DNA from 2 places in the Isoptericola sp. Y541 genome. Region 1 is predicted to be linked to the other one. Evidence: riboswitches for the same ligand, from Rfam matches in the RefSeq annotation. Region 1 holds a riboswitch; the other holds the start of a gene.
The links. Region 1 has a riboswitch for FMN ahead of pnuC (nicotinamide riboside transporter PnuC). Riboswitches for the same ligand answer to the same signal wherever they lie in the genome.

Region 1 (15,122 bases):
ACCGAGCGATCGCCCGCATGCCGTGATAGATCACCAGCGCGGACGCCGTGCCGAGCGCGATGCCCTCGAACGTCAGGTCGCCGGCCGCCCACGTGAAGTTCGCGATGCCGATGATGAGCGGCACGGCGGCCGTGGTGAGATTCACGGGGTTGCCGAAGTCCACGCGGTTCTGCACCCAGATGCGCGCGCCGAGGATGCCGATCATCCCGTAGAGCATGGTGGTCGCCCCGCCGAGCACGCCCGCCGGGATCGTCGCGATGAGCGCGCCGAACTTGGGCGACAGTGACAGCACCAGCGCCGTCGCCGCGGCCACCCAGTACGCCGCCGTGGAGTACACGCGCGTCGCGGCCATGACGCCGATGTTCTCGGCGTACGTGGTCGTGCCGGAACCGCCGCCGATGCCCGCGAACGTCGTCGCGAGGCCGTCGCTGAACAACGCCCGGCCCGTCAGGTGGTCGAGGTTCTTGCCGGTCATGGCCGCCACCGACTTCACGTGGCCCACGTTCTCCGCGACGAGCACCAGCACCACCGGCACGAACAGCCCCAGCACCGCCGGGTCGAACGACGGGGTGACGAAGTGCGGGAAGCCGAACCAGGCCGCGCCCTCCACGGAGCTGAAGTCCACCTCGCCGCGGATCGTGGCCACGACGTAGCCGATGATCACGCCGACCAGGATCGACAGGCGCCCGATGATGCCCTTGAACAGCACGGTCACGAGGATGATCGCGGCGAGGGTGATCGTCGCCGTCACGGGCGCGGCGCGGAAGCCGCTGTCGCAGGTCTGGACGATCTCGCCGTCGACGACGGACTCGCTGCACGACCCCCAGGCCGCGGGGGCGAGGTTGAGGCCGATCAGCGCGACGATCGTGCCGGTCACGACCGGCGGCATGACGACGTCGATCCACCGGGCGCCTGCGAAGTGCACGAGCACGCCGATCGCCGCCAGCATAAGGCCGGTGACGAGGATGCCGCCCACCGCCACGGACTCGCCGTGCGACGCCGTCGCCGCCGTGATCGGCGCGATGAACGCGAAGCTGGACCCGAGGTAGCTGGGCAGCCGGTTGCGCGTGACCAGCAGGAACAGCGCCGTGCCGATCGCCGAGAAGAACAGCGTGGTCGCGGGCGAGAAGCCCGTCAGCACAGGCACGATAAACGTGGAGCCGAACATGGCCACCACGTGCTGCATGCCGATGCCGATGGTGCGCGGCCAGCTCAGCCGCTCCTCCGGGGCGACGACGTCGCCGGGTCCGACGTGCTTGCCGTCTCCGTGCAGGGTCCAGCCGACACTCATGATGCTCCGTCCGTCACGCCCGCGAAGGGGCCGCGTGCTCACCGTCTGCGCTCGCCAGTGAACGTCCGGTGAAGATTGCCGCCGCACAGCGTACTGGGCGTGAAGGTCGTGCTCGGCACGTTCAGACCGTGGCCGGGCTGCGGATCAGAGCTGCGTCGCGACCTCGCGGGCGACGAGGTCCAGGTGGTCGAGGTCGTGCAGGTCCAACGCCTGCAGGTACACGCGCTGCACGCCTTGGTCGCGCAGCGAGCCGAGCAGGTCCACCACCTCCGAGACGGTGCCCGCGACGCCGTGCTCGCGCAGCTCGGCGGGCTCACGCCCGATGGCGGCGGCCCGGCGCGCGAACTCCGCCTCGTCCTTGCCGACGGCGAACACCAGCGCGACGGACTGGACGATCGACTCCGGGGCGCGGCCGGCCTCCGCGAGCGCCTCGTTGATCACGGCGATCCGCGGGGCGACGGTGTCACGCTCGGGGAACGCCTGGTTGTACTCGTCACCGAAGCGCGCGGCGAGCGCCGGCGTCCGCTTCGGGCCGCCGCCGCCGACGATGACGGGGATCTTCGCCTGCGCGGGCTTGGGCAGGGCCGGGGAGTCGACCAGCGTGTAGTGCTCGCCGGAGAACGAGTACGACCCGCCGACGGGCGTGCCCCACAGGCCGGTAAGGATCTCGAGCTGCTCGGAGAGCAGCCCGAACCGCTTGGCCGGGAACGGGATGCCATACGCCTCGTGCTCGCGCGCGAACCAGCCGGCGCCGAGGCCGATCTCGACGCGGCCGCCGGACATCTGGTCCACCTGCGCCACCTGGATCGCCAGCACGCCCGGATGGCGGAACGTGGCCGAGGTGACGAGGGTACCGAGCCGCACGGTGGACGTGTCGCGGGCCAGGCCGGCGAGCGTCGTCCAGGCGTCGGTGGGGCCGGGCAGCCCGTCGCCGCCCATCGTCAGGTAGTGGTCGGACCGGAAGAAGGCGCTGAAGCCGAGCGTCTCGGTCGCCTGGGCGACGGCGAGCAGGTCGTCGTACGACGCGCCCTGCTGGGGTTCGGTGAAGATGCGCAGGTCGAGGGTCATCGGTCCATCTCTCGGGCAGGGAGTGGTTAGGAGAACTCGGGCGTGCTGGTGCGCGACCGCTTGAGCTCGAAGAAGTCGGGGAACGACGCGAGCGCGACGGCCCCGTCGAAGATCCGCAGCGCGTCGTCACCCCGCGGTATGCGCGTGAGGACGGGGCCGAAGAACCCGACGCCGTCCACGTGGATCGTCGGCGTCCCGACGTCCTCGCCCACCGGCTTCATCCCCTCCTCGTGGGACACGGCGAGGGCGGCGTCGTAGGCGGCGGACGTCGCGGCGTCGGCCAGCGCGGCGGGCAGCCCGGCCTCGGCGAGCGCCTCGACCGCGACGGTGTCGAGGTCCTCGCGCCCGCCCGGGTGGATGCGCGTGCCGGCCGCGGTGTAGAAGGCGCTGAACGCCTCCGGTCCGTGGTCGGTCTGGACGGCGGCCGCCACCCGGCCGATCCCGCGCGAGGCCTCGATCTTGGCGCGGTAGTCGGCGGGGAGGTCCCGACCGGAGTTGAGCAGGTACAGGCTCATCAGCTTGAAGGTGAGCTGCACGTCACGCTGCGCCGCGACCTCGAGCGCCCAGCGGGACGTGATCCACGCGAACGGACACAACGGGTCGACGTAGACGTCGACGACGGGGGTGGTCGCCGGGGCGGTGGACGTGGTCGTGGTCGCTGTCGAGGTCCCGGAAGTCACGAGCGCCACCCTACCCACGCCGGGCGCAGCGGTAGCCTCGGGCCGTGCGCAAGGTGCGGTGGGCGAGCCTCGGGACGGTGGTCGGCGCGTGCGTCGTCGCCCTCGCCATGCTGCTGCTGGTGCTGCGGGGCCGGGTGTGGGCTTGGATCCCGTTCGCCATCGCCGCGGGCGTGGCGGTGCGCGAGGTGCGCTTCCTGCAGCGCGGGAGACGACCGGCGGACGCCGGTTTCGACGAGCGCCGACGCGGCGACCAGGACCCCGAACGACGCCGCCGGCGCCGCTGAGCCCTCCCCAGCGTCCGCCCGTCGCGCCCGCGAGTCACCCGCTGCGGGCGTCGACGCGCCCGGCACCCGCGGACTAGCGTCGAGAACGGGGCGCCGCCGCCCGACGACGCCCGGGGTTCGCCCGCATCGCGGGCGCCGGCACGGAGGCGCGGCCATGGGAACGACCGACGAGTTCGCCGACCGGTTCGTCACCTCCTGGCTCGGCGCGATCGACGTGCTGGCCGTCTACGTCGGCGACCGGCTCGGGTGGTACCGGGCACTCGCGGAGGCCGGCCCGCTCACCTCGGGCGCCCTGGCGGAGTCCACCGGCACGGCCGAACGCTACGCGCGCGAGTGGCTCGAGCAGCAGGCCGCATCCGGCATCCTCCTCGCCGAGGACCCCGGCGCCGGCCCGGCCCTGGACGCCGACCCGCAGGACGTCGGACGGGCGCGGACGTACGCGCTGCCCGCCGCGCACGCAAAGGTGCTCACCGACGCCTCGTCGCCGGCCTACCTGGCGCCCCTCGCGCGGTTCGTCGGGGCGATCGGCGCGCGGCTGCCGCAGCTCCTCGACGCGTACCGGGCCGGGGGCGGGGTCTCGTGGGACCAGTTCGGCGAGGACGCCCGGCAGGCGCAGGCCGACGTCAACCGTCCCTTGTTCGAGCGGCAGCTCGCGCCCGCGCTCGCCGCCGTACCGGAAATCCACGAGGTGCTGTCCCGTCCCGGGGCGCGCGTCGTCGACGTCGGGAGCGGCTTCGGCTGGTCGACCCTCGCTCTGGCCCGCGCGTACCCCGGCGCCGAGGTGCACGGGCTCGACGTCGACCGGCCCTCCGTGGAGGCGGCGCGAGTCGCGGCGGCCGAGGCGGGGCTCGCCGACCGGGTCACGTTCCACCTGGCCGACGCCGCCGAGCTCGCCGATGCGCAGCCGTTCGACGCGGCGTTCGCCTTCGAGTGCGTGCACGACCTGCCGGACCCGGTCGCAGTGCTGGACGCCGTCCGGCGCGCGGTGCGGCCCGACGGGGTCGTCGTGGTCATGGACGAGGCGGTCGCGGACGAGTTCCGGGCCCCGGCCGACGACGTGGACCGCGTCATGTACGGCTACAGCCTCTTCGTCTGCCTGCCCGACGGGCTGTCGACGACGCCGTCGGTCGGCACGGGGACCGTGATGCGGCCGGCCACGCTGCGTCGGTATGCGCGCGAGGCGGGCTACGCCGGCGTCGAGGTGCTGCCCGTGCACGACTTCGGCTTCTTCCGGTTCTACCGGCTGCTCCTCTGACGCCGCGGACCACGCCGCCGACACCGCGGGCAGGCCGACGTCGGGCGTGCTGCGGAGTAGCCTCCGTGGAATGACCGCCGTCCGGACGCACACCCACGCCCAGGCCGTCGACGCCGCGATCGACCTCTTCTCCCGGCAGGGCTACGAGCAGACCACCGTCGAAGAGATCGCCGACGCGGCCCGCGTCAGCCGTGCCACCTTCTTCCGCCGCTTCCGCTCCAAGGAGGACGTGGTCTTCGCCGACCACGAGCTGCTCCTCGAGGAGGTGGTGGTCATGCTCGCCGAGACCCGACCCGAGGCGCGCGCCAGCGAGGAGTCCGGCCGCGCGCCCGAGCGGGCATGGGACCCCGCCACCGATCCGTACCTCGAGGTGTGCCGGGCGGCGCGCCTCGTCTTCGACCACCACGTGGGGCAGCGCGAGACGTCGATCGCCCGGCACACGCTGCTCCAGCAGGTGCCCGCGCTGCGCGACCGCGAGCTCGTCACGACGCACCGCTACGAGCGGGCCTTCACCGCCTACCTGCGCGACACGCTCCCGCCGGACCGCTCCACGACGACGATGTCGATCGCCTTCGCCGCGTCCGTCGTCGCGGTGCACAACGCGATCCTGCGGCGGTGGCTGCGCAACCCCCACCTCGACCTGCGTCCCGAGCTCGAGGAGGCGTTCTTCGACCTGCGGCGGGCCGCCGTCGCCCCGTTCACCCATCCCGACGACGCGCCTCGGCACGCAGCCGGCACCGACGGCACGACGGCGGAGCACGACGTGCGCGAGGACGTTGCCCGCGAGAACGGCACCGGCACCTCGGCTCACGTCACCACCACCGGCGGCGACGGCCGGCGCGTCGTCGTCACCGTGCTGGAGCCCGGCGCCGGCCCCGACGACGTCGCCCGCGCCGTGCGGGACGCCCTCGCGTAATCGTCGTTGGTTGAGCCTGTCGAAACCGCCGCCGGGTTTCGACAGGCTCGACCAACGACGCCGGGGAATGCCGCTGTGGCATGCTGCGTTGCGCAAGAAGTCGCCGGGTCGTCCGGCGGCGAGACACGCACGTACGTGCTCCGGGGTCGGTGAAATTCCGAGCCGGCGGTGATAGCCCGCGACCCGCGCCTCCCTCGGGGGGCCGGTTGACCTGGTGGAACTCCAGGGCCGACGGTCAAAGTCCGGATGGGAGGCAGCGCGCGCGGCAGGCACCGGGGACCCGGTGCGTGCCGCCGGTCGTCGTGTCGCGGGTGCCCCGCCGGGCTCCCGCGACCGTCGTCCGTCCCCCCGGTCGCCCGCACGGCACGACCGGGAGAGGACTCGATGGACGCCATCCGCGCGCTGTTCGACGCGACGCTCACCATCGGCGACCAGACGCTGTACTGGCGCGAGATCATCGGCAACCTGTTCGGCCTCGCGTCCGCGCTCGGGGGCATGCGCCGCAAGGTGTGGGCGTGGCCGGTCGGCATCGTCGGCAACCTGGTGCTGTTCACCGTCTTCATGGGCTCGTGGTTCGGCGACACGAGCCGCGCCGACATGCTCGGCCAGGCCGGCCGGCAGGTGATGTTCCTGATCGTGTCCGTCTACGGCTGGGTGCAGTGGCGCCGCACGAAGCGCGCCGACCTCGAGCTGCGCGCCGACGGCAAGATCCCCGCCGCGGACGGCGCCGCGGTGCACCCGCGCTGGGCGTCGTGGCCGCAGCGGATCGGCATCGTCGTGGCCATGGCCGGCGGAACCCTGCTGCTCACGCCCATCTTCCGGTCGCTCGGCTCGTACGAGCCCGTGTGGGCCGACGCCTGGATCTTCATGGGCTCCCTCATCGCCACCTACGGCATGGCGAAGGGATGGGTGGAGTTCTGGCTGGTGTGGGTGGCGGTGGACCTCGTGGGGGTGCCGCTGCTCTGGTCGGCCGAGTACTACGCGACGGCCCTGATGTACGTCTTCTACGGCGCGTTCACGCTCGTCGGATTCTTCGTGTGGTGGCGCGTGCGCCGTCGTGAGCAGGCGGAGACTGCCTCGGCGATCGCGGCCGGCTGAGTCGTCAGTCGTCGATGTCGAGGACGGTCGACGGCGTGGCCGCCCGCGCATCGAGACGCGTGTCGGCGAGAACGGCGTCGACCAGGTCGGCGCGGCCGCCGAGTGCCATCTCGCGGGTGTACTCGGGGATGCCGAGGAACCACGATCGGTCCTCCGGCCAGACGACCGACGGCAGCTCGAGGGCCGAGCTGAGCTCGACGACCGCCCGCAGCGACCCCGTCCACAGGTGGTAGTCCCGGTGCGGCAGGCGGAGCGGCTCGGCGGACGGTTGCGGCTCGGCGGGGTCCCAGGCGAGGTTGATCAACACCCCCGACGACCCGACACCGCCGCCCTGCTCGTACAGGGACGGCCATCCCTCCCACAGACCGCCGTGCACTCGCTGCTCCCCGGTCCACGGCACGAGCTGGTCGACCAGGGTGCGGAGACGCTCGTCGGCGGTGTCCAGGTCCGCGTCTCTGTCGCCGTCCCCAAGGAAGGGAACGACGGCGTACGCGTCGTACGCCTGAGGCACGGCATGGCCCAACGTCGGTCCGAACTCACCGAGCAGCGGCGCGATCCACTCCCCCGCGCTCGGGTCGTCGTCCCAGGTGGCGCCCACGCGGGCCAAGTCGTCGCTCATGGCCCTCGACCCTACGCAGGCGGTGGGCGATGATCGACCGATGATCATCGCCGAGGACCTCCTGCTGCTGGCGTACGACGACGTGTCGGGCAGGCCGTCGCTCGACCGGACGCAGCTCGACTACCGGCTCGCCGGCGCGGTGCTGGTCGAGCTGGCGCTGGACGGCCGGGTGGACGTCACCGCGTCCCCGGAGACCGGCGCGGACGGCCGGCCGATCCGCGCGGGCCGAGTCGTCGTGCGCGACCCCTCCCCGGCGGGGCACCCGGCGCTCGACCACGCCCTGTCCTTCGTCGGGATCCGGCCCCAGGCGCCGAAGAACCTCGTCGCGCCCCTGGCGAAGGGCCTGCGCGAGCGGCTGCTGACCGGCCTCGCGGAGCGTGGCGTTCTGCGACGCGAGGAGGAGCACGTCCTGTGGATCTTCCCGACCACGTCGTGGCCGGCCGCCGACGCCACCCACGAGGACCGGCTCCGCGCGCAGTGCCGTGAGGTGCTGCTCGGAACCCGGGTCCCGGACGCGCGCACGGCAGCGTTGCTCTCCGTCGCGAGCGGCTCGAAGCTGGTCCGCGGCCTGGTCCCGCCCGAGCAGCGGAGGCAGGCGGAGTCGCGCGCGAAGGACCTCGCCGCGCAGAGCTGGGCGAGCGCCGCGGTGAGGAAGGCCGTGGACGAGGTGATGGCCGCCGTCATGGCCGCGGTGATCATCCCCGCCGCGGTCACGGCATCGAGCTGACCCTGTCCTTGCGGATCACCCTGGTCCGGCACGCCGCCCCGGAGGCGGCCGCCGACTCGCTCCCGGCAGCGTGGCCGCTGTCCCCGCCCGGCCGCGCCGCGGCCCGCGCCCTCCGGCTGCCCCGTGGCACCCGCGCGGTCGCGAGCGACGAACGCAAGGCGGTCGAGACCCTCGCCCTCGCCCTCACCATCGGCGTCGCCGAGATCATCGTCGACCCGCGCTTTGCGGAGGTCCGGCGCCCGGCCGAACCGCTCTCGCCCACCTTCCGGGAGGCACGACGCGCGTGGGTCGAGGATGTGCCCGACGCCCGGCACACCGGCTGGGAGACCAGCGTCGAGGCGGCGCGGCGGTTCGACGCGGGACTGCGTTTTCACGCCACCGGCGACGACCTCGTCGTCGCGACGCACGGCATGGTGCTGACCGCGTGGCTCGTCAAGATCGGCCGCGTGGCAGCAGGCCCGGCGGCGGGCGAGTTCTGGCATCGGCTCGAGCTCCCCGACCTTGTCACCGTCGATGTCAGCGTCGATCTCGACCCATGAACCTGCCACGTACGACGAAGGGGACCCCGCACGCTGCGGGGTCCCCTTCGTCGTGAATGGACGGCTCAGGCGAAGGCCGGACCTTCGCCGCGTTCGCCGTCGCCTCCGCGTCGGCCGCGTGCCTCGTTCCTCGCCCCGCGACCTCTCTTCTCCGCCTCAGGCGAACGCGGAGACCCCGGTGATGTCACGACCCACGATGAGCGCCTGCATCGACTCGGTGCCCTCGTAGGTGTGCAGCGCCTCGAGATCGGCGAAGTGTCGGGCCACGCGGTTGGTGAGCAGGATGCCGTTGCCGCCGAGCATGTCGCGGGCGATGGACGCGACCGCGCGTGCCTGCCGGGTGGTCGTGTACTTGGCCAGCGACGCCTGCTCGCCGGTCAGCTGGCCGGCGTCGGCGAGGCGGGTGACCTGCGCGACCAGCAGCTGCATCTGCGTGATCAGCGACAGCATGTGGGTCAGGCGCTCCTGCACCATCTGCTTGGCGGCGAGCGGCTTGCCGAACTGGATGCGCTGCTTGGCGTAGGCGACGGCGGCCTCGTAGCAGGCGACGGCGTGCCCGACGGCGGACCACGCCACCGCGAGGCGGGTGGCGAACAGCACGGCGGCGGTCGCCTTGAAGGACGTCGCCCCGGGCAGCGCCGCGTCGGCGGGGACGAAGACGTCGGTGAGCACGATGTGCGCCTGCGTGATGGCCCGCAGCGAGAGCTTGCCCTCGATGGTGGTGGCGCCGTAGCCGGGGGCGTCCTGCGGGACGACGAAACCGTGCACCTGGTTGTCGCCGTCCTCGCCGACCAGCCGCGCCCAGACGACCGAGATGTCGCCGCAGGAGCCGAAGCCGATCCACTTCTTCTCGCCGTCGATGACGTAACCCTCGACGCCGTCGCGGGTCTCCTTGCGGGCCGTCGTCTCGAGCGAGACCGAGTCGGAGCCGTGCGTGGGCTCGGTCAGGGCGAAGGCGCCGAGGATCTCGCCGCGCGCCATGGGCTCGGCGTACTTCTCGATCTGCTCCGGCGAGCCGTTCATGACGATGGAGCGCAGCGCGAGCCCGCCCTGGACGCCGCAGATCGTGGCGACCGAGCCGTCGCCGCGCGACATCTCCATGCTGGCCAGGCCCTCGGCCATGAAGGAGATCTTCGGGCGGCCGGGCACGTCGACGCCGTCGCGGAGGAAGTCCTGCTCGGCGAGCTTCTTGACGAGGTCGAACGGGACCTCGGCGCGCTCCCAGTAGCCGTCGATGACGGGCAGCACCTCGTCCTGGACGAAGGTGCGGACGGCGAGCTGGTGCGCACGCTCCTCGGGTGCGACGTCGGCGAACGCGCCGACGTAGTCGAGGTCGAGCGGCTGCGACAGGTCGTAGTCGGGGGCGGTCACGCCGGGCATGACGGGGGCGGTGCGGGTCATCGACGACTTCTCTCTGCGCGGGGGTCCGTGCGGGCCCGGTGATGACCGGCGTCGCCAGCTGGTGGACTGGCGACGCCGGCCTGGTCCCATCGTCGCTCGCGACGGCGTCTCAGGTCAAGTGATACTCCGTCTCATCTCCGCTGGTTGAGCTTGTCGAAACCAAGGCCGATCCTGTGACCATGGCGACGACCAGCGCAGGCCTCCTGCTGTACCGCACGCTCCCCGACGGCGGGCTCGAGGTGCTGCTCGGGCACATGGGCGGCCCGTACTGGGCGCGCAAGGACGAGGGCGCCTGGACGATCCTCAAGGGCGAGCTGGAACCCGACGAGGAGCCCCACGCCGCGGCCGTGCGCGAGGCCGCCGAGGAGCTCGGCCTGCCGCTCCCGCCGTCGTCCATCCCCGACGTCGACCTCGGCGAGGTGCGCCAGCGCTCCGGCAAGCGGGTGCTCGCCTGGGCGCGCGAGTGGCCGCCGCCCGGCCCCGACCTGGACCAGGTGCGGAGCAACACCGTCGAGATCGAGTGGCCGCCGCGGTCGGGCAAGCGGATCGAGGTCCCAGAGATCGACCGGGTGGCCTGGTTCCCGCCCGACGACGCCCGCCGACTCGCCGTCAGCGCCCAGGCCGCGTTCGTGGACAGGCTCGTCGACCGCCTCGAGGCCGCCGTCGGCCGATAGCCCGAACTACCTCGCGCGGTCTCGAACTACCTCGCCGAATTCCGCACTACCTCGCGGAGATCCGAACTACCTCGCGCGGTCTCGAACTACCTCGCCGTCACGCGGTGAAGGTTAGCCAGAGCAGCGCGACGTTCAGCGCGACGATGACCGCGGCCACCGCCCATGCGACCACCTGCGTGGCCACGCCGTTGCGGAAGCGGCCGAGCAGGCCGGCCTCGCGGGTGATCCGCACCAGCGGGATCATCGCGAAGGGGATGCCGAAGCTCAGCACCACCTGGCTGACCACCAGCAACCACGTGGGCGACACCCCCGTGGCGAGCAGCACGATCGCCGGGATCAACGTGACGAGCCGCCGCGCCAGCAACGAGACGCGCACGCGCAGCAGGCCCGACATGATCTCGGCGCCGGCGTACGCGCCGACCGACGTGGACGCCAGGCCCGACGCGAGCAGCCCGACGCCGAAGAGCACCGCGACCACGGGGCCGAGCGAGGCGGAGATCGCGGCGTGCGCGCCCTCGATCGAGTCGGTGCCGGCGCGCCCCGGCAGGTTCGCGGCGGCGAGGAGCAGCATCGCGATGTTCACGCCGCCGGCCAGCACCAGCGCGGCGACGACGTCCCAGCGGGTCGCCTTCAGCAGGCGGCGCGCGGTCGCGACGGAGGGCACGGCCCGGACGGCGTCCTCCGCCTCGGCGGCGTCGTCGTCGGCGCCCGCACCGGCCGCGAGGCGGTGCCGCTGCTGCACGCGCGCGTCGTGCCGCACGCGGTCGCGCGCGAGCGAGGAGTGCAGGTAGATCGCGTGCGGCATCACGGTGGCGCCGAGCATGGAGGCGGCCAGAAGCACGGACTCCGGCCCCGCGAGCCGCGGCACGAGCCCGCCGAAGACGGCGCCCAGGTCGGGCGGCGAGAAGAACAGGCCGGCGCAGAACCCCACGGTGAGCACGCCGAGCATCGACGCCACGACCGTCTCGAAGACCCGCTGGCCACGACGCTGCTGCACGGTGAGCACCAGCATCGACACGACCCCGGTGATGACGCCGCCCAGCACGAGCGGCACGCCGAACAGCAGATGGAGCGCGATGGCGCCGCCGATCACCTCGGCGATGTCGGTGGCCATCGCGACCACCTCGGCCTGCACCCAGTACGCGATCCGGCCGCGGCGCGACAGCCGTTCGCCGAGCACCTCTGGCAGCGACCGGCCCGTGACGACCCCGAGCTTGGCGGAGAGGTACTGCACCAGCACCGCCATCGCGTTCGCGGCGACGAGCACCCAGACCAGCAGGTAGCCGAAGCGAGCGCCGGCGGTGAGGTTGGCCGCGACGTTGCCGGGGTCCACGTACGCGATGGCTGCGACGAACGCCGGCCCGAGCAGAGTCACCAGCCGGGCGGGACGCACGCCCGCCGTACGGACGGGCGGCGAGCCCGTGGACGGACCGGCGGCGGCCTCGGCAGGGGTCGGTCGGCTCACGGAGCTCCTCCGGGTCGGACGGCGCGGCAGGTTTCGGCTACCCGAAACCATAGACGTCTGTACCCGTATCACGCATCCCGTGGACGGCCCGGCGCGACGCCGGAGCCGGTCTGACACCATGTCGGGCGTGCCCTCGACCGACCCGCCCGCCGCCCGGCGCGCCCACAGCCCCCTCCGGGCGGCGCTCCGGTCCCGCTGGCTGCTCGCGATCGGCTTCGTCGTCGTGCACGCCTGGGTGGTGCGGGACGCGATCGGCTGGGCCTACACGATCTACGGCGACGTCACGCTCTACGAGTGGTGGGCCCGGAACGGTCTGACGACCGGCGAGTGGCCCGTGCTCGACTACGACTGGGTGTACCCGGCCGGCGCCCTCGTGCCGGTCACCCTGCCCGCGCTCCTGTCGCAGGGTGTGCTCGGCTACGAGATCGTCTGGACGGCGATGGTCGTGGCGCTCGACGCCGCCGCCGTCGTCGTGCTGGTGCGCGTCGCCCCGCGCGGCGTGCTCGGCGCCTGGTGGTGGCTCGCGTTCCTCCTCGCCCTCGGTCCGATCTTCATGGGCCGGCTCGACGGCGTCGTCGCGCCGCTCATCCTGATCGCCCTCGTCGTCGCATGGAGACGGCCCGTGCTCGCGGCGGCGGTCGCGACCGCCGGGGCGTGGATCAAGATCGCCCCCGGGGCTGTGGTCGTGGCGCTGGCGGCCACCCGCGCCCGCTGGAGCGACCTGGTGCGGCAGGTGGTCGTGCCGGGCGCGGCCGTCAGCGTGGTCGTCGTCGGGCTCGCCCTCGCGGGCGGCGCCGGGGAGCGCGCGTTCAGCGTGTTCGGCCAGCAGGAGGCCCGCACCCTTCAAGCCGAGTCCGTGGCGGCCACCTGGTTCAGCGTGGCGCGGCTGTGGGACCCGACGGTGCGCATCGACTTCAACGACACGATCTTCACCTACGAGGTGCAGGGCGAGGCCGCCCGCCAGGTGGCGGGTGCCCTCGACTGGCTTCTGCCGGTCGCGGTGCTGCTGCTCGCCGCCCTGACCTGGTGGACGGCGCGCCGCCGGCCCGACCACGCGGGCGACATCCTGCTGCTCAGCACCGCGGCCCTGCTCCTCGCGCTCATCGTGTTCAACAAGGTCGGCTCGCCGCAGTTCGTGGCCTGGATCGGCCCGCCCCTGGCCGCCGCGATCGCGCTGGCCGGCCCCGGCACGCGCCGCCTGTGGGGACCGCCCGCCGTCGGCGTGCTGCTCACGGCGCTGGCCACCCAGCTCGTCTACCCGGTCGGGTACGGCGAGTTCCTGAGCGGCGAGCCGGCGATGATCGTCGTCGAGGGCCTGCGCAACGTCGCGCTCGTGGTGCTGCTCGGCGGCGCGGTCTGGCGGATCGCGCAGCTCGGCCGGGACGGGGTCGGCGTGCCACGGGGCACCGTCGCGCCCGGTTCACCGGCCGCCGGTTCACCAGCCGCAGCCTGACCGTTCGTCGGCCGTTCACGCGAACCTCCCCCGGCGGCCACCCGCACTCCCCACCGTCACCTGCGACGGCGTGCGCGTCTTCGGGCCCGACGTCCCCGGACCGGACGGGGCGCTCGAGAACCGCGCGTCCCGCAACCTCGAGCCGGAGTACGGGACCGTCTCGAAGGGCTCCCGCACCGCGTACGTCGCGCTGCAGGAGGCGAACGCCGTCGCGGAGGTCGACCTGCGCCGCGCCCGCACCACCGACCTGTGGTCTCTCGGCAGCAAGGACCACTCCGCGGCCGGCCAGGGCATCGACCCGTCCGACAAGGACGACGAGGCCGCCGTCCGCGAGGTCCCTGTGCGGGGCCTGTACATGCCCGACGGGATGGCGTCGTACACCTCGCGCGGCACGACCTACCTCGTCACCGCGAACGAGGGCAACGCCCGCGAGTGGGGCGACTACGCCGAGCCCACGCGGGTCAAGGACCTGGGCGAGGACGGCGTCGCGCCCGTGTGCGAGGGCTCCCCCGCCGCGTCCCTGCTGGGCGACGCGGACCTGGGCCGGCTCAACGTCACGACGGCGTCCGGGCTGAGCGGCGACGGCTCCTGCTACGAGGAGCTGTACGCGTTCGGTAGCCGGTCGTTCTCGATCTGGACGACGGACGGCGACCTCGTCTTCGACTCGGGCGACACGTTCGAGCAGGTCACGGTCGAGGCATGGGGCGACGCGTTCAACACCAACCACACCGAGATCGGCTTCGACGGCCGCAGCGACGACAAGGGCCCCGAGCCGGAGAACCTCGCGATCGGGCAGGTCGAGGGCCACACCTACGCCTTCGTCGGCGTGGAGCGCGCGAGCGGGGTCATGGTCTTCGACATCACGACGCCGCGGAGGTCCGAGTTCGTCACTTACGTGCCGAACCGCGACTACTCCGTGTCCGTCGAGGACGCGATCGACGACGGTGCGGACCCGGCCGACGCGACGGCCACCGCCGGCGACCTGGGGCCCGAGGACCTGGCCTTCATCCCGGCGTCCGACTCCCGACCCGCAAGCCGCTGCTCGCCGTCGCGAACGAGGTGTCCGGCACGACGACCCTGTTCCAGGTGGACCGACTCTCCGGGCGCCGCTGACCTCTGGCACGGGACCACGCCGATCCGACCCCCGGCGTACCGTGCCTGCTATGACCCTTGCGCAGTACATCGACGAGTGCGCCAAACGGGCGGCGCTGGTCCTCGGCCACGGGGTCGAGGCGAGCGTGACCCTGCGCGAGCACGGGGTCTCGCTGAGAGCAGGAAACAGCACGCCCGCCGCCGGCCGGTGCGACCAGGCGGAAGCTAGGGCGGACACCGGACCGTGCATCGACGCGATGCGTGCCGGGTCGGTGCTGGCGACCGCGGTCCCGACGGCGCCCCCGGCGTGGAAGGCCTGGCAGTCCGCCGCGGAGCGCGAGGGCTTCGTCAAGGCGCTCGCCGTCCCGGCAGAGGTGGGGCCCGGCGTCCGGGTCGCCATCAACGTGTACTCGCGCGATCACGGCGACTGGCCCGCCGGGCTCCTCGACGCGGCGTCGGCGTCCGTCCGCCTCACCGCGGATGCGGTACGCCTGCAGCTGCAGTTCTCCGACCTGGGCGACGCCGTCGCCGGCCTCTACCGCAGGATGTCGGACCAGGCG
Region 2 (15,122 bases), on a different contig from region 1:
GCACCGCGCGCTCGATGAGCTTCGGGTCGTCGATGCGCTGCAGGGTCGCGACGAGTCCCGTGAGCGCCTCCTCCTTCTGCGCCCGGACGGGCTCGCGGAGCACGACGGGATAGGTGCTGTCGATCCCGCTGGGGGCCAGCAGGGCAGTCACCTGGAAGCTGGAGCAGCGGCAGCGCTTGACGATGATCGCCCGTGCCGACGCCGTCGTGCTGCCGGCAGTGTCCCGCCCCTCCGACGCCGGCCCGGGCTGTTCGCTCGTCACCTCGGGCGGTGCGCTCACGAACTGGCCGAGCCGCACCGGCGCCGGGCCCGTGCGCCGGGAGAACGCGGCGATCTCCTCGGGGGTGAGCTCCACGTGCTCGTCGGGCTGGTCGCCGCGGGGTGCGCAGCGCTCGGGGAGGATGAGCGCATAGAGCCGGATGGTCTCGCCGGGCGCGTAGTGCGTCCGGTCGGTGAGCAGCAACTTGTCCGTGAGGACGTGCGGGTTGACCTTCGACTCGCTCACCTCGTGGGTGAGGTCCGCCGCCGTCGTGTGCCGCGTGTACTCCCAGTCCGTGTCGACGGCGAAATGCGTACCGGGAACGGGCAGTGTGGGGTACTTGAGCGCGACCGATGTCGACTCGCGCACCGTCAGCGCTCCGGCGGGTGGCACCGTCGCCTCTTGCCCGCGCCGGGTCGGGTCGATCTCGTCGCTCAGTGCCGCCGCGACCACGGCCGCGACCGCTGCCCCCGCGAGCACGGTGCCGACGGTGGTGTTCGGTGAGTCCAGCCGGAAGAAGTGCAGCGGGTTGCACACGTCGAGCTGGAACCCGATCTCGAGCGAGTCGTCCAGCCCGACGGGGGACGGCTGCACCACCGGCGTGCCGGGCGCGCCGTCGAGCACGTGTTGGTTGCTCAGGACGAGCGGGTCGCCGCTGGTTCGGTCGAAGACGACCGACCCCAGGGTCCCGTACCAGAACGGCTTCGTGTTGACACCGACGGTGATCCCACCGACAAGTGGGTCCTTGCGGTCGTCCCGCGACCCCGACGCGCCGGTCGGGCGCAGCTGCGGCAGTTCCCGGACGTCGGTCGGAACGCCGTCGATCTCCCGCGGCACCTCGCGAAGCTGACGGCGTTCGAGCTGCTCGCCCGTGAGCTTGCGCGCCACGAAGAAGGTCAGGGCGACGGTCCGGTAGTCGGTCGTCCCGCCCGTGACCTTGTAGGCCACGCCGATCCCGGTGACGTTCGGCTCGGCCAGCCACTCCTCGCGGATCCGGTCGAGGGCGGCAGCCGCGGCAGTCTGGGACGCGACGATCTCGGGGGCCTCGGCCGGGGCACCCTGCTCGACGACGTCCACCGGGACACCGCCGAGCTCGTGGGGAAGCGCGGGCACGTCGTCGGCCTCGAGCTCGTCGGGGCTGCGCTTGGTCCTGACCGTCACGACGACGGCGAACTCGTCGGTGACGACGCCGCCTCGTCGTCGCGGCCCGACACCGACAGCGATCACGCCCGGGATCCTGAGCAGCTCGGTCTCGTGCGCCTCGGCGGCGGCGATCGCGGCGGCTACGGCGTCGTCGAAGGTGTTCATGGCGGGTCCTCCGAACGTGGGTGCGGGTCAGGTGTTGAACCGGATGCCGAGGCGGTCGACCACCTCGGTCAGGGGGTTGCCGACGGCGGAGACGCCCAGGTCCTCGGTGTCGCCGGCGAAGTTCAGGGCGACCGGGCGCTTCGTCGCTAGGTCGACCCATGCGGAACCGGAGTCGCCGCCCTGGGACAGCGGCTGCTCCATCCCTACGATCTGCTCCACGAGCACCTGGTTCGTGAAGCTGACCGTGCCTGAGATGGTGTCGTGGGCGTCGTAGGGGACGTTGGTCGCATAGGTCACGCTCGTCACGACGCCGCGCGTCGTGCCGCTGCGGCCACCGGACTTCCAGACGACGTTGCCCACGGTCGGCGGTTCGACACCGAAGGCACCGTTGTCGGTGCGGTCGAGAGAGATCACGCCTCCGAGCGCCTCGATCGGCCGGCCGTTGTTGACGTCGTCGCCCTGCGCGTCCTGCGATCCGAGGTCGACGCCGCGCGAGCCGTTGAGGCTGCTGACCGCGGCGTCGACCCCGTTGGTCATGGCGTCGCCGTTGCGCAGGACGGAGCCGATGACGTACTGCGGGTCCTGGCCGGCGCTGACGTAGTCGTAGACCAGGGAAGCGATCGCCAGCAGCACCGCGACGATGATCAGCACCACCTTCCACCACGGGTCCTCGAACGCCAGCGGCCCGAGCTGCCCCGCGTAAGCAGGGTTGGGCTCGATCGAGTACTCGATGGCGAACGGGAGCCAGCCGACGGGCTTGACCCGGCACCAGCCGTCGCTCCCGCTGCCCCCGCCCCAGCCGCCGTCGTCGTGGTCGCCGTCCCCGTGGTCGCAGGGGATGCACGGGCCGCCGGGGCGGTCGCAGCGGCCTCGGCAGGGGTCCTGCCCGCCGCAGTCGCAGCACTTCGTGTCCGACGGTGCTCCACAGCATGCCAGCACGAGGTCGCGCAGGCGGGAAAGTTCGTCGCCCTCGCCTGAGCCGTGGCCGGACGTTCCGGGCCTTCCGCGGCCGGGCCGGGTCGCCGCCTGCCGGCCGGCCGCGACCTGGTTCAGGCAGGCGATGAGGTCCTTTGCCGCGTCATTGGCGGCCTTGAGGTCGACCACCATGGAGGTCACCCGCGCCCGCAGGCGGCCCTCGGGTACGTCGCAGACGAGCTCCTTGGTCACCGGGTCGAACGAACTGCGGCTGATGAAGATCTGCTTGCGCACCACGCGCGAGGGCTCGTCGAAGCGCGGGTCGAAGGCTGCCCGCTGGGCGACGAACCCGATGGTGGGTTTGGACGGCCCCGCGGCCGCGACGTCGAGCTTGAAGTAGACCGTTGTCGTCTCGCCGACGTCGAGATCCGGCACCAGGACGTAGCCGCCGTCCACCACCTGGCCGAACGCCTCTTGCTCGCGGGGCTGCCAGTCGTCGTGCACCACGATGCCTTGGGCGGCCAGCGAGGCACGGGACTGCGGCGAGATGCCGATCTTCATCCCCGTCGCGGGGAAGGTCGACTGCCAGTCGAAGAACCAGGAGTTGCGCACGGTCACGCCCATGTACTGCACGCCCTGGGAGGTATCGAAGACCCCGTCGGGGAGCATCACCTTGCTGCCGCGCTCGACGGCGAACGGCCGCTGGTCCACCGCGAACGGCGCATCAAGGCACTCGAACCTCACCGTGAGGTCGTCGAAGTCGCCGTCGCGCTTGTCGGGAAAGTTGTCGTCCGCCCTGAGGAAGCGTGCGATCACCAGCGGACTGGTCTGGCCCACCGCACTGATGACCCCGCTCGGCTGCCAGCCGGAACCCTCGCCGTCGTTCCACTGCAGCTCGACCTGCGCGTCCGAGAACTCGAAACTGTTGCCGACGACGCCGTTGTAGGCGCCGTTGCCGCTCCCACCGCTGGTGACCAGCACCCGCTGGCCGAAAAGAGCCGTCCTGCCGGTGACCGTTCCGCGCCACCGACCCTTGAAGAACTCAGCCATCGTCGTGCCTTCCGCCAGCGTGAGTCATGCGGCCGGCTTGCCGGGGACGGCTAGGCCGACGCGTCTACAAAGAAGAGAGTTGCTGGGTTCTCCGAGTGATACAGGCCGGGCGGGCTCGAACGCAGGCGAACCGGCTCCTCGCCGATCCGGCCCGGGGGCGTACCGTCCAGGGCCAACTCCTCTTCCGCCGCCCGCGACCTTCCGGTCGGCCGACGCGGCGATGTGGACCTCTCCGACGGTCGACTCCAGGGAGGTCTCGGTGTTGGTCTCGCCGAGGCCGCCAGGTGCCCCAGGTGCCTTTGTCGGAGGTGGCCTCTTCGGAGGGCCCAGTCGTGGGAGCGCCAGTGGCGCCTTCAGTCGCCTCACCGACAGGAACTGAGGGGCGAGGTGTGCACCTCGGTATCGGCGGCGACATGACGAAGGCCCGGGATCGGCTTCATCCCGGGCCTCGCATCTGTCGGGCTGACAGGATTTGAACCTGCGACCCCCTGACCCCCAGTCAGGTGCGCTACCAAGCTGCGCCACAGCCCGCCGGCCCTCAAAGTCGTGACACCAGCAAGGATGTCACCCGGAGGGCCGACGGAAATACTACCCCAGGTCGGACGCTGCTTCTGCATCGACCAGGGCCGCGTCGGGGCGTGCTCCGCGCACCTCGCCGAGCACGCGCGCGGTGGCCAGCGCGGCGGCGGCGGCCTCGTAGCCCTTGTCCTCGTGCGAGCCCTCGAGGCCGGCGCGGTCGAGCGCCTGCTGCTCGTCGTCGCACGTCAGCAGCCCGAAGCCCACGGGCACGGTGTGGTCGAGCGCCACGCGGCTGAGACCGTCGGTCGCGGCGGCGCACACGTAGTCGAAGTGCGGCGTGCCGCCGCGGACGACGACGCCCAGCGCCACGACGGCGTCGTACCCGGCGGCCGCGAGCGCCTGGGTGGCGACGGGCAGCTCGAACGAGCCTGGCACGCGCACGACGCGCGGCTCGACGACCCCGTGGTCCGCGCACGCCCGCAGCGCGCCGTCGAGCAGGCCGTCCATGACCGTCTCGTGCCAGCTCGCGGCGACGACGGCCACGCGCAGGTGCGAGCTGTCGACCGGCGCGGTCGCCGGCGCCCCCGCGCCGCTCATCGGGCGGTCCCTGCGGCGGTGGTCAGCGGGTGCTGCGTCATCGTTCCTCCAGCGGTGTCGAGCTCGGTGTCGAGTCCGGTGTCGAGTCCGGTGTCGCGCGGGGCGCCGCCCAGGTGCGGCAGGTCGTGACCCATGCGGTCGCGCTTGGTGCGCAGGTAGCCGAGCGTGCGCGGGTCGGTGGGCACGGCGAGCGGCAACCGCTCGACGACCTCCACTCCGCCGTCCTCGAGCCCCGCCTGCTTGGCCGGGTTGTTGGTGAGCAGACGCACGGCGCCGACGCCGAGGTCGCGCAGCCCGTGCGCGGCGGCGGTGTAGTCGCGGGCGTCGGCGGGCAGGCCCTGTTCGAGGTTGGCGTCCACGGTGTCGAGGCCCGCGTCCTGCAGGGCGTACGCAGCGAGCTTGGCCGCGAGGCCGATCCCCCGGCCCTCGTGACCCCGCAGGTAGACGACGACCCCACGGCCCTCGGCAACGATCCTGCGCAGCGACTCGTCGAGCTGCGGCCCGCAGTCGCAGCGCAGGCTGCCGAACGCGTCGCCCGTCAGGCACTCGGAGTGCACGCGCGTGAGCACGGGGCCGGCGGAGGGGTCCGTCAGGGCGTCGAGCTCACCGGCGACCAGCGCCACGTGCTCGTCGCCGGTCCGCGTGTCCCGGTAGGCGACGGCGGTGAGCTCGCCGTGGGTCGTCGGCAGGGTCGTGACCGCGACCCGCTCCACGAGCATTTCGGTGGCCCGCCGGTACGCGACGAGGTCGGCCACGCTGATCAGCGTCAGCCCGTGCTCGGCGGCGAACTCCCGCAGCGCGGGCAGCCGCATCATCGTGCCGTCGTCGTGCACCAGCTCGGCAAGCACCCCGGCAACGCCGCGCCCGGCCAGGCGGGCCAGGTCGACGGCGGACTCGGTGTGCCCGCGGCGCTCCAGCACCCCGCCGGGCCGGGCCCGCAGCGGCAGCACGTGCCCCGGCCGGGTGAGGTCGCCGGCCGCGGACGAGGGGTCCGCGAGCACCCGGGCGGTCAGCGCCCGGTCGGCCGCCGAGATGCCCGTCGTCACGCCCGCGGCGGCGTCCACGGTCACCGTGTAGGCCGTGCGATAGGCGTCCTGGTTCTCACCGACCATCAGCGGCAGCCGCAGCCGGTCGAGCGTCCGGCCGGACGTCCCGACGCACACCAGCCCGCTCGAGTGCCGCACGAGGAAGCCCATGAGCTCCGGCGTCGCGGCGTCGGCAGCGAAGATGAGGTCGCCCTCGTTCTCCCGGTCCGCGTCGTCCGCGACGACGACGGCCCTCCCGGCGGCGACGTCCGCGATCGCCCGCGCGACACGCTCCCGTGCCGCCGTCGCCTCCCGAGCCGTCCCCGCGCTCATCGGTCCGCCCCGCTCCCGGCGGGGGCGCGCAGGCCCTGCACAGCGCCGTACGACAGGTGCCGCTCCACGTACTTGCTCAGTACGTCCACCTCGAGGTTCACGGCCTCGCCCGCGCCGCGGCGCCCGAGGGTCGTGCGGGCCAGCGTCTCGGGGATGAGGCTCACCGTGAACGACTCGTCGCCCGCGTGCACCACGGTGAGGCTCACGCCGTCGACGGCGATCGACCCCTGCGCCACGACGTACCGCGCGAGGTCCACCGGCAGCGCGATCTCCACCACCTCCCACCGCTCGCCGGGCGTCCGCGACAGCACGGTGCCGACGCCGTCGACGTGCCCCTGCACCACGTGCCCGCCGAGCCGCCCGTCGGCCGCGAGCGCCCGCTCCAGGTTCACGCGGTCGCCGGGCTCGCGGGTGCCCAGGCTGGTGCGCTTGAGCGTCTCGGCCATGAGGTCGGCGGTCCATTCCCCGCCCTCGACGGAGGTCACGGTCAGGCAGCAGCCGTCGACGGCGATGGAGTCGCCGAGCCGGGTGCCCCCCACCACGGTCTCGGCGGCGACGGTCAGCCGCGCGCCGTCGGCGTCCTCGCGCACTGCGACGACGGTGCCCAGCTCCTCCACGATCCCGGTGAACATGGCTCAGCGCTCCTTCCGCGGCCGCAGGGTGAGCCGCACGGTGGTGGTGTCGGTGGGGTCCGCTGCGTCGCCGGCCGTGGGGGCGGGCAGCACGGTGACGTCGATCAGGTCGAGGCGAGCGGCGTCCGCGATGGTGCCGATGCCCAGGTCGGCGACGGCGGGGGCTCCGAGGCCGAGCAGCACGGGTGCCACGTAGGCGACCACCTGGTCGACGAGCCCGGCGCGCCAGAAGGCGGCGGCGAGCGCGGGGCCGCCCTCCAGCAGCACGTGCCGGTGCTCGCGGTGCCAGAGCGCGTCGAGCACCGCGTGCGGGTCGTGGGTGCGCAGGTGGTGCACGGCCTCCCCCGCCGCGGCGGCGCGCGCAAGGCGGGACGACGACGGCAGGTCGCGCAGGCCGACGACGACGCGGTCGGGCTGTGGCCCGCGCAGGTGCCCGTGCCGCACGGTGAGGTCGGGGTCGTCCGCCAGGGCGGTGCCCGTCCCGACCAGCACGGCATCGACGCCGGCGCGCAGCCTGTGCACGTCGCGGCGCGCCGCCCGGCCGGTGATCCAACGCGACGTGCCGTCGGCGGCGGACGATCGCCCGTCGAGGGTGCTGGCGAGCTTCCAGGTGACGACCGGGCGGCCGAGCTCGAGCGCCCGCGTCCAGGTCTCGTTGAGGGCGCGCGCCTCGTCGGCGAGCAGCCCGCTCGCGACGTCGACGCCCGCGGCGCGCAGCCGGGCGCCGCCGCCGGAGGCGGCGGGGTTGGGGTCGCGCTGGGCGTGCACGACGCGCGCCACCCCGGCCTCGCGCAGCGCGTCGGCGCACGGGCCGGTACGGCCGCGGTGGGCGCAGGGTTCGAGGGTGACGACGGCGGTCGCCCCGCTGGCGGCATCCGGACCGTGGGCCTCGCGCGCCCGCAGCAGCGCATCGACCTCGGCGTGCGCGGTGCCCGCGCCACGGTGATATCCCTCGGCGAGCACGCGGCCGTCGGGGCTCAGCAGCACGCACCCGACCCGCGGATTCGGCCCGCGGGCGGGGCCCTGCCTCGCGAGCTCCAGCGCCCGCCGCATCGCGGCGTCCTCCGCCGCGCTCGCCCCCGCCAGGGCACCCGTGGTGCCGGCCGGCTGTGTCATTTCCCTGCCTCCGTCGTCCGGTCGCGGACCCCGGAGACAGGAAGGCTGGGTCGGACGTGCTCACGACCGGCCGGGCCGCGAACGCCACCACGAGGGGGCGCCGGCCCACAAGGGACCGGGAACGGACCGGACGGGGAGCCCGCCGCGTGCGCTTCCCATCCGGACTTTGACCGTCGGTCCAGGAGTTCCACCTGGTCAACCGGTCACAGGATGTGACCGGGTCGCGGACTTTCACCGCCGGCTCGGATTTTCACCGACCCCAGAGCACGCGAGCTTCTCGCTCGTCATCGCTGACCGTGCCACGGAGCCCACGGCACTGCAAGCCCGAGTGACAGACGTCTCACGCAGCGGCACGACGGCGGGCGACCCGTCGTTCGTCGTCGCGACCGAGGGCCACCTCGAGGGCGGCGAGCACCAGCAGGTCCACGGCCAGCCCGGACACGGCCACCCACTGCACGGCGCGGAACGCGAGCAGCTGCGTGACGAGCAGGCTGACGAGGACCCCGCGCCGCACCCATACCGCGCCCGAGCGGTGGTCGCCGCGCCCGACGAAGATCCCCGTGACCACGCAGGCCACCGTGCAGGCCGCCGCGGAGAGGATCCCGACGCCCACCCAGCCGGGCACGTCGAGGGCGCCGGTCGCCGCCCGCAGCCCCACCACCAGCGACCCCGCGGCCGTGCCGAGCACCACAACCGCCACGACGGTGGCCGCCCACCGGTGCTCCATCGCGTCGGCGAACCACGCCGACCCCCTGCGCACGAGGGCGCGCACCGGGTCAGGCACCGCGACGTCGTCCCGCGGCACGGCCTCGACGAGGGCCGAGACCTCCGCCGCCAACGGCTCGTCGCGCCCGCGCTCCACGAGGGCGCGGGCCTCCGCGCGCTCTGCGCCCGTGAAGCCGCCGGCCACCCCCGCCACGGCGCGGTCGGTGGCGACGGCCAGGTACTCGGCGGGGTGGCGCTCCCGACGCCCGTGCAGCGCCTCCACGAGCAGCACGAGCACGACCACCACGGCGTAGATCAGGGCGGCCGTCGGCTCGTAGAAGTAGTCGTTGTCCGACGTGACGAACTTGCCGATCTCGTCGACGAACAGGCCGAAGCCGATCCCGCCGAGCACCGCGCCCAGCGAGCGCAGCGCCGGGCCCACCCACGACAGCAGGACCACGACCGCGAGCGCCATGCCGAGCCCGCCCCACAGCACGTGCGCCACGTGCAGCCCCCCGCCGCCCACCTGCGGGTAGCCGGAGGCGGCGAGCAGGAACCGGGTGACCAGCACGGTCGCCACGGTGAGCACGAGGAAGGTCACCAGGTGCCGCACGGCCGAGGTGTCGCGCGCCGCGCCCAGGCGCAGCAGGCGCCCCCTCCTGACGAGCGGCTCCGGCTTCATCGACGGCTCACCGAGGTGCGCACCGCCCGATCACCGCCGCCGCTTCTCGCGCACGCGCACGCTGATCTCGATGGGCGTGCCCTCGAAGCCGAAGGTCTCGCGCAGGCGGCGCTCGATGAACCGGCGGTACCCGGCCTCGAGGAAGCCGGTGGCGAAGATGACGAACCGCGGCGGCCGCGTGGCCGCCTGGGTGCCGAACAGGATGCGTGGCTGCTTCCCGCCCCGCAGCGGGTGCGGGTGCGCGGCCACGAGCTCGCCGAGGAACGCGTTGAGCCGTCCGGTCGGGATGCGGGTGTCCCATGATGCGAGCGACGCCTCGAGGGCCCGCTCCAGCTTGTCGGTGTGCCACCCCGTGCGCGCCGAGACGTTGACCCGCGGCGCCCACTGCACCTGCACCAGGTCCTTCTCGATCTCGCGCTCGAGGTACGGACGACGGTCGTCGTCCATGAGGTCCCACTTGTTGTAGGCGATGACGAGCGCGCGCCCGGCGTCGACGGCCTGCGAGATGACGCGCGTGTCCTGCTCCGTCATCGGCTGCGAGGCGTCGACCAGCACCACGGCCACCTCGGCCTTCTGGATCGCCGCCTGCGTGCGCAGGGAGGCATAGAAGTCAGCGCCGCGGGTCTGGTGCACGCGTCGGCGGATGCCTGCCGTGTCGACGAACCAGTAGGGCACGCCCTTGATCTCGACGAGCTCGTCGACCGGGTCGCGCGTGGTACCCGCCACCTCGTCGACGACGACGCGTTCGGAGCCGGCGATCTTGTTCAGCAGCGACGACTTGCCGACGTTCGGGCGCCCGACGAGCGCGACGCGGCGCGGGCCGGCCGGGCGCAGCTCGCCGTGCTCGGAGACCTCGGGCAGCAGCTTCATGGCGGCGTCGAGCAGGTCGCCCGTGCCGCGCCCGTGCAGCGCGGAGACCGGGTGCGGCTCCCCCAGGCCCAGGGCCCAGAGGTAGGCGGCGTCGGCCTCGCCCGACGGGCCGTCCACCTTGTTGGCGCACAGGATCACGGGCTTGCCCGAGCGGCGCAGCAGCTCGACCACGCGCTCGTCGGTCGAGGTGGCGCCCACTGTCGCGTCGACGACGAAGAGCACGGCGTCGGCCAGCTCGACGGCCACCTCGGCCTGCTCCGCGACCTTGGACTCGATCCCGGCGACGTCGACTTCCCAGCCGCCGGTGTCCACGAGGGTGAACTCCCGCCCAGCCCACTCACCGGGGTAGCTGACGCGGTCGCGGGTGACACCCGGGGTGTCCTCGACGACGGCCGCGCGGCGCCCGAGGATGCGGTTGACCAGGGTCGACTTGCCGACGTTAGGGCGGCCGACGACGGCCAGCACGGGCAGCGGAATCTCGCCCGGCCCGAAGCCGTCGGAGTCCCAGTCCGCGTCGAGGAGCGCACGGTCGGCCTCGTCGAGCTCGAACTCCTCCAGGCCGACGCGCAGGGCGCGCTCGCGCGCCTCGTCGTCGCCGTCGTCCTCGAGGACCTCGGCCACGGCGTCGCGGGTCGGCTCGTCGGTGGGCGCGTCATCGAGCTCGGGGCCGGCGCCTGCGATGGGGTCGTCGGTGGGCTCGGCAGCGGGCACGGAGCCGTCGGCGGGAGGGGTCATGGAGTCCATTCTCCCAGGCCTGGGCAGGTGTCACGAACGAGACCCCCGTCACGCGGTGCGCGGCGGGGGTCCCGCCGTCCGGCGCGGGGTCTCGTCAGGCCGTGACCTGGGCGACGACCGCGAGCACGGCGTCGACCGTCTGGTCGAAATCGAGGTCGGACGAGTCCACGGTGGCGACGCCGTCGGCGGCCACCCGGAACTCGCTCACGGTGGAGTCGTCGCGGTCGCGGCGCAGCACCTGGTCGCGGGTCGCCTCGACCGCGGAGTCGTCCGCCGCGCCGTGCACCTCGAGCGAACGGCGGCGCAGGCGCGCCTCCTCGCTCGCGGTGAGCAGCACGCGGGCGTCGGCGTCGGGCGCGACCACGGTGGTGATGTCGCGGCCCTCGGCCACGATGCCGTGGCCGCCCGAGAAGCCGCCCGGGACGTTCTCCACCTCGATGATATGGCGCTGGCGGCGGCGCAGCTCCGCGCGCACGTCCAGGTTGGTCGCGATCTGCGAGACCGCCGTCGACACCTCGGTGGTGCGGATGGCCTCAGCCACGTCGCGGCCGTCCAGGCGCACCGTGGGCTCGCCCGGGTCCACGCCCATCTCGAGCGGCATCGCGCGCACGGCGTCGGCGACGGCGGCCTGGTCCGCGAGGTCCGTGCCCCCCTCGACGCACCACAGCGTCGCCGCCCGGTACATCGCGCCCGTGTCGAGGTAGGCGAGCCCGAGCCGGGCGGCCACCGCCTTCGAGACGCTGGACTTGCCGGACCCGGAGGGACCGTCGACGGCGATGACGACCACGTGAGAGCTCACCTTCTGTTGTCGCACGGCCGGGCCGCGCAGCGCTTGCGGAGGACGGGGGCGGGACGGCGGACGGCAAGGCCCGCCGTCGGATCACATGTCGACGGCCCGCATGAGCGTGCCGAGCTCGATACGGCCGAGCACCCGCGTGCGCCCGACCCGCAGGTCGCCCAGGGCGATCGGCCCGATGCGGGTGCGCACCAGGCGCGCGACGGGGAAGCCGACGGCGTCGAACATGCGGCGCACGATGCGGTTGCGGCCCTCGTGCAGCACCACCTCGAGCATCGTGGAGCCGGGCACCGAGTCGACCACGCGCACCTTGTCCACGCGGGCGAGCCCGTCCTCGAGCTCCACGCCGTCGAGCAGCTGCTTCGCGTGGCGGGGGTAGAACTCGCCGCCCTCGACCGTCACCAGGTACGTCTTGCGGATCTCGTGGCTCGGGTGCGCGAGGCGGTTGGCGAGCTCCCCGTCGTTGGTGAGGAGCAGCAGGCCCTCGCTGTCGGCGTCGAGGCGGCCCACGTGGAACAGGCGCTCGGGCCGGTCCTTGACCAGGTCCGCCAGCGTGGCGCGACCCTCGGGGTCGCTCATCGTCGACACGACGCCGAGCGGCTTGTTGAGCGCGAGCGTCACCTTCGTGGTGTCGAGCTGGATGCGCAGCCCGTCGACGTGCACGACGGCCTTGGCCGGGTCGACGCGCACGCCGAGCTCCGTCACCAGCACCCCGTCCACCTCGACGTGGCCCTCGGCGATGAGCTCCTCGCACTTGCGGCGCGACCCGAGCCCGGCCTGCGCGAGCACCTTCTGCAGCCGCACGCCGTCGGCCACGTGCACGTCGCGGACGGGCTCCGCGGGACGTGCGGCGGCGGGGCGTGTCCGGCCGGACCGGTTGCCCGTCTGGTTGCCGCGCGACTGCGTCGGGCGGCGGGTGGTGGGGCCCTGCGGGCGGTTGGTGCGGCGGCTCCCGCCGCGGCGTTCGGTGCTCATGGTGCCCGATTCTCTCAGGTCGGGCCGGTCTCGCCGCACCGGGCCGCGACGCACGGGCCACTCCACCCGGGCCATTCCGCGCGGTCAGCGGCGGGCGGCGGGCGCCCGGTGGGCGGCCAGGACGGCGGCGAAGGCCGACGCGAGGCGCGGGCCCACCGCGGCCGCGTCGCCGACGTCCCCGCACACCATCGCCCCGTCGCGCAGCATCATCAGCTCGGCGGCCGCGGCCTGCGGGTCGCGCGCCCCCGCGGCGCGCGCGACGTCGGCGAAGAAGCCCTCGTACCAGGCGCGATGGCGCGCGACCGCCCTGCGCACGGGGTGGTCCGGGTCGGCGAACTCCGCCCCGGCGTTGACGAACGCGCAGCCGCGGAACCGGTCGCTCCGCGCCACGCCACCGAGGGTCTCGGCGAGCGCCGCGAGCGTGCCGTCCGGGTCGCCGGCGTGCTCCTGCCGGAGCCGCTCGAGCTGGTCCTGCTCCTGGGCGGCACTCGCGTCCAGGTAGGCCACGACCAGGTCGTCCTTGGTCGGGAAGTGGCGATAGAACGTGACCTTGGACACGCCCGCCGCGGCGATCACCTTGTCCGCGCTCACCGCGCGGATCCCGTCGGTGTAGAAGAGCGCGCCCCCCGCGTCGAGGATCCGACCGCGCACGTCCCCGCGTGGCGCGGGCGCAGGCACGGGTGTGGCCGGTGTTGCTGCCCTGGTTCCCATCGGTCCAACCTCTCACGGTCATCGCTCACGGCCATCGCTCACGGTCATCGGCCACGTCGCTGGCCGCATCATCGGCCGCATCATCGGCCGCATCATCGGCCGCATCGTCGGCCGCATCGTCGGCCGGAGTACCGGCTGCTTGCGGCAGCCGTCACGACATGGTTTAGTAGACGAACTAGTAACTCTACCTGAGGAGCACCCATGAGCGCGATCTACACCGCCGTCGCCACCGCCACCGGCGAGGGGCGCGACGGCCGCAGCACCACCGACGACGGGATCCTGGACGTCGACCTCGCCGTCCCCAAGGAGATGGGCGGCGCGGGTGGCGCCACGAACCCCGAGCAGCTGTTCGCCGCCGGGTACGCGGCCTGCTTCCACTCCGCGCTCAAGCTCGTCGCACGGCGGCAGAAGGCGGCCGTCGCCGACTCCGCGGTCGTGGCGGAGGTCTCGGTGCTGCCCACCGACGAGGGCGGCTTCCGGCTCGCCGTCGCGCTGCACGCCGAGATGACCGGCGTCGACCAGGCCACCGCCGACGCCCTGGTCCAGGCCGCGCACCAGGTGTGCCCGTACTCGAACGCCACGCGCGGCAACGTCGACGTCACGGTCGACGCCACCATCGCCTGACGCCGCCTTCCGGTGCCACCGGTCTGCTTGCCGGTCCGGTCACCGGTCTAGTCGCCAGGCTCGTCCACTGCGCCGAGCGTGAGCCGCGTCGAGGAGGGGTCGAGACCGACCGCCTCCTCGACGCCCGGCAGGTGGGGAGCGAGCGGCGGCAGCGCGTCGAGGGACGACCAGCCCATCCGGTCCAGGAACTCGCTCGTGGTGCCGAACAGCACCGCGCCGGTCATCGGGTCCTGGCCGGTCTCCGCGATCAGCCCGCGCGCCAGCAGGGTACGCACGACGCCGTCCACGTTGACGCCGCGCACGGCCGACACCTGACCACGCGTCACCGGCTGCCGGTAGGCGACCACGGCGAGCGTCTCCAGCGCGGCCTGGCTCAGCCGCGACGACTGCCCCTCCAGGACGAACGCGCCCACCACGTCGGCCTGCGCCCGCGCCGAGTAGACGCGCCAGCCGTCGGCACCCTCGCGCAGCTCGAACCCCCGGGGCCGGCCCCCGAGCTCGCCGCGATACTCCGCCGCCAGCTCCTGCAGCGTGCCGGCAACCTCCCGCACCGTCCGCGCGACCCCGGCCGCCAGGCGCTCCACGGTCACCGGCGAGTCGGTCACCATCAGCACGGCCTCCAGCGCCGCCGAAAGGCCCCCGGGCAGGTCGTCGACGTCGACCACGGCCGGGGGCGGCGCCCCCTCCGCGTCGGCCGCGTCCGTCCCTGTGTCCGCCGCCGTGTCCGCCGCCGTGTCCGCCGGCACGCCCGCCTCCTCCGTCATGCCACGACCTCCGTCGCGCCGTCGAACTCCTCGAAACCGGCCGCGAAGGCGGGATCCTCGTCGGGGTCCCCACCGTCCTCCGCCGTCCACCGCACCGTCAGCTCGCCCAGCGCCGTCACCTGCTCGAACGCCACCTGCCCGGACCGGAACAGCTCCAGCAGGGCGAGAAACCGGGCCACGGCCACCAGCCGCTCCTCCCCGGCGACGAGGGCGCGGAACGTCGCCGCGTGGTCCCGCCGCAGCCGGCGCGCCAGGATGCCGGCCTGCTCCCGCACGCTCACCGTGGAGGCGTGCAGGTGGTCGAGCCCCACGACCGGCGGAGCCTTCGGCTCCAGCGCCTTGGCCGCGAGCGTGGCGAGCCGTGCGCCGTCGAGCGTCCAGACGAGCTCCGGCAGGAGCGCCGCGAGACCCGGCTCGAGCGTCACCGCCCGCGGCACCCGGCGGCCCTCGGTCTCGAATCGCTCCGCGAGGACGCCGGAGATCTCCTTGTACGCGCGGTACTGCAG

Region 2: it holds a riboswitch for FMN, as region 1 does, so the genes downstream of both, ribD (bifunctional diaminohydroxyphosphoribosylaminopyrimidine deaminase/5-amino-6-(5-phosphoribosylamino)uracil reductase RibD) here and pnuC (nicotinamide riboside transporter PnuC) in region 1, are expected to answer to the same signal.

The regions. Positions count from the first base shown of each region.
Region 1 is NZ_JCAIUJ010000001.1:1,010,885-1,026,006, forward strand. It holds gene AC1C2V_RS04620 (uracil-xanthine permease family protein) at 1-1,291, opposite strand, end outside; gene AC1C2V_RS04625 (LLM class F420-dependent oxidoreductase) at 1,436-2,359, opposite strand; gene AC1C2V_RS04630 (mycothiol-dependent nitroreductase Rv2466c family protein) at 2,386-3,039, opposite strand; gene AC1C2V_RS04635 (hypothetical protein) at 3,084-3,323, shown strand; gene AC1C2V_RS04640 (class I SAM-dependent methyltransferase) at 3,478-4,578, shown strand; gene AC1C2V_RS04645 (TetR/AcrR family transcriptional regulator) at 4,649-5,494, shown strand; FMN riboswitch at 5,627-5,757, shown strand; gene pnuC (nicotinamide riboside transporter PnuC) at 5,879-6,592, shown strand; gene AC1C2V_RS04655 (hypothetical protein) at 6,597-7,211, opposite strand; gene AC1C2V_RS04660 (GOLPH3/VPS74 family protein) at 7,252-7,938, shown strand; gene AC1C2V_RS04665 (histidine phosphatase family protein) at 7,947-8,477, shown strand; gene AC1C2V_RS04670 (acyl-CoA dehydrogenase family protein) at 8,634-9,878, opposite strand; gene AC1C2V_RS04675 (NUDIX hydrolase) at 10,058-10,552, shown strand; gene AC1C2V_RS04680 (Nramp family divalent metal transporter) at 10,650-12,017, opposite strand; gene AC1C2V_RS04685 (glycosyltransferase 87 family protein) at 12,136-13,470, shown strand; gene AC1C2V_RS04690 (choice-of-anchor I family protein) at 13,541-14,791, shown strand; gene AC1C2V_RS04695 (ANTAR domain-containing protein) at 14,820-15,122, shown strand, end outside.
Region 2 is NZ_JCAIUJ010000003.1:114,256-129,377, reverse strand. It holds gene AC1C2V_RS08955 (hypothetical protein) at 1-1,567, opposite strand, end outside; gene AC1C2V_RS08950 (hypothetical protein) at 1,595-3,532, opposite strand; tRNA gene AC1C2V_RS08945 (tRNA-Pro) at 3,990-4,063, opposite strand; gene ribH (6,7-dimethyl-8-ribityllumazine synthase) at 4,121-4,648, opposite strand; gene AC1C2V_RS08935 (bifunctional 3,4-dihydroxy-2-butanone-4-phosphate synthase/GTP cyclohydrolase II) at 4,645-6,006, opposite strand; gene AC1C2V_RS08930 (riboflavin synthase) at 6,003-6,638, opposite strand; gene ribD (bifunctional diaminohydroxyphosphoribosylaminopyrimidine deaminase/5-amino-6-(5-phosphoribosylamino)uracil reductase RibD) at 6,642-7,754, opposite strand; FMN riboswitch at 7,897-8,026, opposite strand; gene AC1C2V_RS08920 (hypothetical protein) at 8,095-9,141, opposite strand; gene der (ribosome biogenesis GTPase Der) at 9,172-10,746, opposite strand; gene cmk ((d)CMP kinase) at 10,841-11,545, opposite strand; gene AC1C2V_RS08905 (pseudouridine synthase) at 11,627-12,517, opposite strand; gene AC1C2V_RS08900 (TetR/AcrR family transcriptional regulator) at 12,602-13,168, opposite strand; gene AC1C2V_RS08895 (organic hydroperoxide resistance protein) at 13,430-13,852, shown strand; gene scpB (SMC-Scp complex subunit ScpB) at 13,900-14,616, opposite strand; gene AC1C2V_RS08885 (segregation and condensation protein A) at 14,613-15,122, opposite strand, start outside.